4 regions of the Allobosea sp. P4_H5 genome follow, and region 3 is predicted to be linked to each of the others. Evidence: predicted binding sites of a transcription regulator. Region 3 holds the regulator's gene; each other region holds the start of a gene.
The links. Region 3 encodes LexA, which represses DNA repair genes until DNA is damaged. Its sites were predicted from a motif close to TGTTCNNNNTGTGTTCNG; they were not measured.
Positions count from the first base shown of each region.

Region 1: AC1DS0_RS23395 (helicase-related protein) is a predicted target of LexA. The motif match lies at 1,155-1,172, and genes of this name have one in related genera.
Region 2: uvrA (excinuclease ABC subunit UvrA) is a predicted target of LexA. The motif match lies at 1,410-1,427, and genes of this name have one in related genera.
Region 4: AC1DS0_RS09395 (PA0069 family radical SAM protein) is a predicted target of LexA. The motif match lies at 1,003-1,020, and genes of this name have one in related genera.

Region 1 is NZ_JBFUKM010000012.1:119,736-121,936, reverse strand. Features, by position in the region: gene AC1DS0_RS23400 (alpha/beta fold hydrolase) at 1-789, shown strand, start outside; gene AC1DS0_RS23395 (helicase-related protein) at 1,254-2,201, shown strand, end outside.
Region 2 is NZ_JBFUKM010000011.1:252,299-254,499, forward strand. Features, by position in the region: gene uvrA (excinuclease ABC subunit UvrA) at 1-1,260, opposite strand, end outside; gene AC1DS0_RS22715 (MFS transporter) at 1,451-2,201, opposite strand, start outside.
Region 3 is NZ_JBFUKM010000001.1:623,376-625,576, forward strand. Features, by position in the region: gene AC1DS0_RS03005 (molybdopterin molybdotransferase MoeA) at 1-669, shown strand, start outside; gene lexA (transcriptional repressor LexA) at 773-1,501, shown strand; gene AC1DS0_RS03015 (ComEC/Rec2 family competence protein) at 1,495-2,201, opposite strand, start outside.
Region 4 is NZ_JBFUKM010000004.1:77,130-79,330, forward strand. Features, by position in the region: gene AC1DS0_RS09395 (PA0069 family radical SAM protein) at 1-957, opposite strand, end outside; gene AC1DS0_RS09400 (glycosyltransferase family A protein) at 1,075-1,563, shown strand; gene ypfJ (KPN_02809 family neutral zinc metallopeptidase) at 1,567-2,201, opposite strand, start outside.

The sequences.
Region 1 (2,201 bases), on a different contig from region 3:
CTGCTGCTGCATGGCTGGCCGGAGTTCTGGATGAGCTGGCTGCCGGTGATGAACCGGCTGCATGGCGAATTCCGGCTGATCGCGCCCGATCTGCGTGGCTTCGGCGACAGCGGCAAGTCAGCGGTGCCGCGCAGCGATGTCGGCGCCAACGCCCATGCCGACGACATGGCGGCGCTGCTGGAGGCGCTCGGCACCGGCCCGATCGGCGTGGTCGGCCACGATGTCGGCGCCTATGTCGCGCAGGGGCTGGCGCGGCGCCATCCGCAGCGGGTCGAGAAGCTGCTGTTTTTCAATTGCCCGACGCCGAGCGTCGGTTCGGCCTGGGTGCGCGAGGGCCATGTCAACGAGATCTGGTACCAGTCCTTCCAGCAATTGCCGCTGGCCGAGCAACTGATCGGCTCCAGCCGCGAGGCCTGCGCGCTCTATCTCGGGCATTTCCTGACGCATTGGTGCCATCGCAAGGATGCCTTCGCGCCGGTCTTCGACCTGTGGGTCGAGAATTTCATGAAGCCCGGCAATCTGCGTGGGGGCTTCGACTGGTATCGCAGCCAGAACGCGGCGCGGATCGCCGCGATCGACGGCCACCCGGCGCCGTCCGTGCCGATCCATCAGCGCACGAGGGTGCACTGGGGCCGGCACGACCCGATCCTGAAATCGGAGTGGTCGAGCTTCCTGTCGCATTATTTCGACGATGTGGAGGTGAGCTTCTGCGAGAGCGCCGGCCATTTCGTCCATGTCGAGGCGCCAGACGAAGCCGCGCAGGTCGTGGCAGAGGTTTTCGCGGATTAGAGTTCGATATCGGCCCCCCGGTCATTCCGGGACTTCGCGCAGCGAAGGGCCCGGTACCCAGAACCGATGCCGGTCGTGATGATGCTGCGACGGGGTGAGCTTCTGCGGATATGGTATCGGTTCTGGGTTCCGGGCTCGCTGCTGCGCAGCGCCCGGAAAGACGGAAAGCCTCTTGCGCTCATCTGCTGTCCCTCGTCTTCCGGTGCGGAACGCCCTACATGAGCGAAAGCGGCCCTCGCGCGCGCAAGTCGGCGAAGGATGGAAATGAAACCGATTCAAAATCTTGTGGTTTTTGAATCGGTTGCCGCGATATCTCGCCGTGAACGAAACCTGATTCTGCGGGAGTCAGCGATTCGGCCTCGCTTCGTTCCGGACTCGTTCTGTTCACGGATCGGGTTGCCTTCAGGCGGCTCGACCCGGTAGGGCTTGCCCCGCCCGGACTGCAGGAAAGCTCCAGCGTCTTGATCCAAACCCGTTCCCTTCCGCCTTCGCTCCGCGCTCGCGGCGTTACGGCGGTGCTTGGACCGACCAATACCGGCAAGACCCATCTCGCCATCGAGCGGATGGTTGCGCATCCCACCGGCATGATCGGCCTGCCGCTGCGCCTGCTTGCCCGCGAGGTCTATCAGCGCGTGGTCGACAAGGTCGGGCCGCATGCGGTCGCGCTCATCACCGGCGAGGAGAAGATCAAGCCGGAACGGCCGAGCTTCTGGGTCTGCACGGTCGAGGCGATGCCGCGCGACCTCGTCGTCGATTTCGTCGCGATCGACGAGATCCAGCTCGCCGCAGATCTCGACCGCGGCCATGTCTTCACCGACCGGCTGCTCAATCATCGCGGCCGCGAGGAGACGATGCTGATCGGCGCCGGCACGATGAAGCCGCTGGTCGAGCAGCTCATCCCCGGCGTCAACGTCGTTTCGCGTCCGCGCCTGTCCAACCTTTCCTTTGCCGGTGATCGCAAGATCACCCGCCTGCCGCGCCGCTCGGCGATAGTCGCCTTCTCGGCCGAGGAGGTTTACGCCATTGCCGAGCTGATCCGCCGGCAGAAGGGCGGGGCGGCGGTGGTGCTGGGGGCGCTCAGCCCACGCACGCGCAATGCCCAGGTCGAAATCTACCAGTCGGGCGATGTCGACTATCTCGTCGCCACCGACGCGATCGGCATGGGGCTCAACCTCGATGTCGACCACATCGCCTTCGCTGGCGACAGCAAGTTCGATGGCCATCATTATCGCAAGCTCAACCCGGCCGAATTCGGCCAGATCGCCGGGCGAGCCGGCCGGCATCTGCGCGACGGCACCTTCGGCACGACCGGGCGCGCGCCGCCCTTCGAGCAGGAGCTGGTCCAGGCGATCGAGGATCACCGCTTCGAATCGGTGCGCCAGGTGCAATGGCGCAACTCCGATCTCGACCTG
Region 2 (2,201 bases), on a different contig from region 3:
GGGCGTCTCCGACATGAAGCGGCCGATCTCCTCGCGGGCCCAGTCGCTCTCGGTCTCCTTCCAGCGCCGCTCCATATTGGTGATCACGCCCTCGAAGGGCTTCTTCACCTCATAGGCGCGGAGGCCGTCATTGTAGGCCATGCGCACGGCCTCGGTGCCGGTGCCGAACAGGATGGCGTCGCGGGCGCTCGTTGGCAGCTCGCTCCAGGGCTTGCTGGTCGAGAAGCCGAAATGCTTGGCGAGCGCATCGAGCGTCTGGCCGTAATAGGGCGAGGTCGACTTGGCCCAGGGCGCGATCGCGCCCTTCTTCAGCGAGAGCGAGTGATCCGGGACGATCATTTCCGGATCGATCCGCATCTCGTGGCCGAGGCCGTCGCAGGCCGGGCAGGCGCCGAACGGGTTGTTGAACGAGAACAGCCGCGGCTCGATCTCGGGGATGGTGAAGCCGGAGACCGGGCAGGCGAACTTCGAGGAGAAGGTGACGCGGCGGGCCTCGCCATTCTCCTCCTTCTCGTCGGCATATTCGAAGACGGCGATGCCGTCGGCGAGGTCGAGCGCCTGCTCCAGCGAGTCGGCGAGGCGGGCGCCGAGATCGGGGCGGATGACAATGCGGTCGACCACCACGTCGATGTCGTGCTTGAATTTCTTGTCGAGCGCCGGCGCGTCCGGGATCTCGTAGAACTCGCCATTGACCTTGACGCGCTGGAAGCCGCGCTTCAGCCAGTCGGCCATCTCCTTGCGGAACTCGCCCTTGCGGCCGCGCACCACCGGCGCGAGCAGGTAGCCGCGCGTCTTCTCCGGCAGCTCGACCAGGCGGTCGACCATCTGCTGCACGGTCTGGCTCTCGATCGGCAGGCCGGTCGCCGGCGAATAGGGGATGCCGGCGCGCGCCCAGAGCAGGCGCATATAGTCGTGGATCTCGGTGACGGTGCCGACTGTCGAGCGCGGGTTCTTCGAGGTCGTCTTCTGCTCGATCGAGATCGCGGGCGAGAGCCCGTCGATCTGGTCGACATCGGGCTTCTGCATCATCTCGAGGAACTGGCGGGCATAAGCCGAGAGCGACTCGACATAGCGGCGCTGGCCCTCCGCATAGATCGTGTCGAAGGCGAGCGAGGACTTGCCCGAGCCGGAGAGGCCGGTGAACACCACCAGCTTGTCGCGCGGGATCGCGAGATCGACGTTCTTGAGATTGTGCTCGCGCGCGCCGCGCACCGAGATGACGCGCGAATTCGGATCGGCCGCACGGTTGCGGTCGAACATGTCTTCCAGCGTCGCGGTCTGGTCGGCGAGCGTGGTCTTGCGAGCCATGGTGGTGTCCGAATTGAGCTAAGCCGTACAGATAGGGCAATCGCCGGGCCATGCCAGTGCGGCCGGGCGAGAGGCGGGCATGAGTAGCACGCAGCCGTGGATGTTGCCGCATTGTTCTTGTGGGGTGTGCTGACAGAGATTGTCAGGAGCGTGGCAGGCTGCGGAAACGCCGCCGGAGCAGGATCGCCGAGACCAGCATGGCCAGCGCCAGCGTCCCGGACAGGATCAGCGCCGCCGAGGCGCCATAGCGCTCGATCAGCAGCGCATAGCCGAGCGGCGAGGCGGCCGAGAGGAAGAAGCCCGGCGCCAGCAGCCGGCCGACATAGGCGCCATAGCTCTTCGGATCGAACAGCATCAGCGGCAGCGTGCCACGCGTGATCGTCAGCACGCCATTGCCGGCGCCATACGCAAAGGCGAAGGCCAGCGCGGCAACAGCGCTCGCGCCGCCGGCGAGGCCGACGACGAAGCAGAGCGGCAGCACGAGGCAGGCAACGAGGTTGAGGTCGAACGGGCTGGAGCGCGCGCCGAACAGCACCTCGCCGAGCCGCGCCAGCGACTGGCCGATGCCGCGCGTCGCGCCGATCCAGACAGCGGCTGCGGCGGGCAGGCCGAGCCCGGCGAGAATGCCGATCATATGGGCGGACATGCCGGCATTGAGGACGCCGGCGAAGGTGACGATCAGCGCATAGAGCAGGCCGGCGAAGCGGGTATCGGCCGCACTGAGCGTGACGATGGGCTTCGCTGCGGCAGCGTCGGACAGTGGCCGCGCCAAGACGGTCGGCAGCGTCAGGTGCAGCGGCAGGGTTAGAAGGGCGAAGCCGGCATAGGCGATCAGCGCCCCGCGCCAGCCGAACTGCTCGGCGAGTGCATGGCCGAGCGGCCAGAACACGGTC
Region 3 (2,201 bases):
ACCGGCGACGAGCTCGTCCTGCCCGGCGAGCCGGTCGGGCCCGACCAGATCGTCGCCTCCAACAGCTTCGCGCTCGCCGCTCTGATCGAACAGGCCGGCGGCACGGCGCTCGACCTCGGCATCGCCCGCGACAACCATCCCGACCTCGCCGCCAAGATCGACGCGGCGCGCAACGGCGGAGCCGATGTCCTGATCACCCTCGGTGGCGCTTCGGTCGGCGAGCACGATCTCGTCCAGGCGGCGCTGAAGGCGCAGGGCATGGAACTCGGCTTCTGGAAGATCGCGATGCGCCCGGGCAAGCCGATGATGATGGGCCGGCTTGGCACCGTGGTCGCGCTCGGCCTGCCCGGCAATCCGGTCTCCTCGATCGTCTGCGGCCATCTCTTCGCGATGCCACTGGTCGAAGCCCTGCTCGGCATCGACGATCCCGAGCGCGATCGCAGCGAACCCGCCATCCTCGCCGTCGATCTGCCGGCCAATGACGAGCGCCAGGACTATCTGCGCGCCACTGTCGAGACCATCGATGGCGAGCGGCGGGTCAGGCCCTTCACCAAGCAGGATTCCTCGATGCTGGCGAACCTGTCGCGCGCCGAGGCGCTGGTGATCCGCCCGGCCTTTGCCGAAGCGGCCAAGGCGGGTGATCCCTGCCGGATCATCCGGCTGCGCTGACCCGTTCACCTCGCGGCAGGATGCGGCTTGCGGAACACAAAGCGAACAGTTATGGTGTTCGTGCTTTGTTTCGATTCTAGCCCGAGAGGCGAGCGGCGCGACCATGCTGACACGCAAACAGTTCGAACTGCTTCGCTTCATCCATGAGCGCCTGCGCGAATCCGGCGTGCCGCCCTCTTTCGACGAGATGAAGGACGCGCTCGACCTGCGCTCCAAGTCGGGCATCCATCGTTTGATCATGGCGCTGGAGGAGCGCGGCTTCATTCGCCGGCTTCCGAACCGGGCCCGTGCTCTCGAAGTCATCAAGATGCCGGACGGCATCGGCGGACCGCAGGCGCAGCGCGGCCGTTTCAGCCCCTCGATCGTCCAGGGCGGGCTCGGCCAGACGCCGTCCGCTCCTGCTGCAACGCTGGCGAAGCCGCGCCCGCCGGCTGAAGAGAACGGGCGTTCGACGGTTTCCATTCCCGTCATGGGCCGCATCGCCGCCGGCACGCCGATCTCGGCGATCCAGGATCGCAGCCATAGCGTTACGATGCCCGCCGACATGCTCGGCGGCGGCGAGCATTACGCCCTCGAAGTCCGCGGTGATTCGATGATCGAGGCCGGTATCCTCGACGGCGACACCGTCGTGATCCGCAAGCAGGATACCGCCAATACCGGCGACATCATCGTCGCCCTGATCGACGACGAGGAAGCGACGCTGAAGCGATTGCGCAAGCGCGGTTCCTCGATCGCGCTCGAAGCCGCCAACCCCGCCTATGAGACGCGCGTGCTCGGCCCGGACCGGGTCAAGATCCAGGGCCGGCTCGTCAACCTGATGCGGCGCTACTGAAGCGCCTCGGCGTCCTGTGACGGCTCCGCAGTTGCGGCTGTCGGCACAGGCGCAGCAGCGGACTCGGGCACCGGCCTTGGTTCCGGTCGGGCTCGGGTCCATGGACGCAGGCGTGTGACCTCGTCGGCCGTATAGGCGCGCCAACCGCCGCGAGCCGCGTGATAAGCGGTCGCGCCGTCGCGGATGAGGGAGCTCCGGTCGATCAGGCGGGCGGCGCACGGTGCCGTCCAATAGAGCGATGTCACCACGAGATCGGCGCGCTGGCAGTCCTCGACCAGAGCGATCCGGTCACGCGTATAGGCGACGCTGCGCCCGTCCGGCAGGCGGATGATGCAGCCGCGCGCATCGCAAGCGGCGCCATTGCGCAAGGCCGTATCGTCAGGCGCGCGCGAATCGCCGTCGGCATGCAGCCATTGCGTCAGCACGAAGCGGCTCGGCTTGCCCGCCAGTACCATCTTCCCCTCCTGCCCCCGCACCAGCACGCCCGAGCCGTCACGCTCGATCAGGATGTCGGGCCGTGACGGGGCCGAGGCCAGCGCCAGCCCGCCGACCAAGGGCAGCGCGGCAAGGAAGCGCAGCGCCGTCGTCCACAAGGTCAGCCAGAGCAACGACAGCGAGAACAGAATCAGGGCGGTCGAGCCGAAGGCGGGCAGCACCACGGTCGAGCGGTCGATGCCGGCGACCCAATGGGCAAGCTGGA
Region 4 (2,201 bases), on a different contig from region 3:
ATGATGCGTCACCAGCCAGTCTTGCACGATGTCCTTCACCTCAAGCGGCAGGCGCAGCAGCACATAGCCGGCCTCGCGCGCGCCCGCCGCCTTGGCGGCGTCGAGGATACGCTCGATCTCATGCTCGTTGATCGCCGGCACGATCGGCGCGACCAGCACCGTCACCGGGATCCCGGCTTCCGAGAGCTTGCGGATCGTCTCGATGCGCTTGGCAGGCGAAGCAGCGCGCGGCTCCATGTTACGGGCTAGCTTGGGGTCGAGCGTCGTCACCGAGAGCGCGACCTTGACCAGCCCCTTCGCCGCCATCGGCGCGAGAATGTCGATGTCGCGCTGCACCAGCGCCGATTTGGTGACGATGCCGACCGGGTGATTGAACTTCGCCAGCACCTCCAGGATCCCACGCATGATCCTGAGCTTCTTCTCGATCGGCTGGTAGGCGTCGGTATTGGTGCCGATCGCGATGGTGCGCGGCTGGTAGCTCGGTGAGGATAATTCCTTCTCAAGCAGCAGCGCCGCATCGGGCTTGGCGGTCAGCTTGCTCTCGAAGTCGAGACCGGGCGAGAGGCCGAGATAGGCATGGCTCGGCCGCGCGAAGCAGTAGACGCAGCCATGCTCGCAGCCGCGATAAGGGTTGATCGAGCGGTCGAAGGAAATATCCGGAGAGTCATTGCGTGTAATGATCGTGCGCGGCTTCTCGACCGAGACCTCGGTCTTGAACGGCGGCAGCTCGCCGAGCGAGCCCCAGCCATCATCCTCGCTGATGCGCTGCTCGGCTTCATAGCGGCCGCCGGGGTTGATCGTCGCGCCGCGTCCACGCCGCCTGTCGGGGTCGATCTGGCTACCGATATGGGCGAGCGGATCGACCGGCGCGAGCCGCACCGGTGCCGAGACCGTGCCCGGCTCGCTGTCGCGGCGCTTGAGCGGTTGCGTCCTGGCTGAAGGTCTGGCCTGCAGCATGGCTTCGTCTCCTCGGCGGAATCGGATGATCCGAGACCAAGGAATGTGAACATATAGAGAACAAAAGACAAGTGACAGGATTGCGACATGTTGCACTGCGTCATAAGCTGATCCCTCATGATCACCGCCGTCATCTGGGCCAATCGTGACGCCGAGGCGCTCGCCGCGACCTTGTCCGTGCTGATTCCAGCGGTCGCCAAGGGCGTGATTGGCCATGCCGTGGTGGTCGACGATGGCGACGACGCCGCGATCGCGCGGCTCGCCGACGAGACCGGCGCGAGCTATGTCAAGGCCAAGGCCGGCGAGGCCTGGTCGTCGGGAGTAGCCCAGGCGCGCGGCGACTGGGTGATCTTGCTCGAGGCCGGCGACCTGCCTGAGCCGCAATGGACGCCGAGCATCGAGCGGCATCTGTTGACCGCAGCGGCCCGGCCGGCGCTGATGCCGCTGCGCGGCATGGCTGCGGCGCTGCGCGAATGGGGCGCGGTCTCGCTGCGCTCGCGCGGCGTCAGGGCGGGGCTGCTCGCGCCGAAGAAGCAGATCCTCTCCGGCCGGCTGGCGCGTGCGCCGCGCCGGCTTACGGTCCGCCGCGAGCGCGCCGAGCTCTGAGGCTCAGAGCTGGTTGGTGCGGAAGGTGTCGCAGCTCTGCAGCGAGCCGGATTTGAAGCCGGTGTTGAACCAGCGGGTGCGTTGCGCCGACGAGCCGTGCGTGAAGGAATCCGGCACAACCACGCCGCGGCCCTGCTGCTGCAGCTTGTCGTCGCCGATCGCCGAAGCTGTTCGCATCGCCTCGTCGATGTCGCCGGCCTCGATCCGGTCCATCGCCTGGAGGTTGTAGGCCCAGACGCCGGCGAAGCAGTCGGCCTGCAATTCGACGCGCACCGACAGCGCGTTCGATTCGCGCTCGGAGATCCGTTGGCGCAGCTCGTTCACCTTGGGCAGGATGCCGAGCAGATTCTGGATGTGATGGCCAATCTCATGGCCGATGACATAGGCATAGGCGAAGTCGCCGCCGCCGCCGAGCTTGCGCTGCATCTCCTGGAAGAAGGAGAGGTCGAGATAGACCCGCTGGTCGTTGGGGCAATAGAACGGCCCCATCGCCGACTGGGCCGTGCCGCAGCCCGAGCGATCGACGCCGCTGAACAGCACCAGCTTGGGCGGTGTGTATTTCCGGTTGGCCTGCTGCGGCAGCACCTTCGTCCAGATGTCCTCGTTTTGCGCCAGCACCGCCGAAATGAACTTGCCCA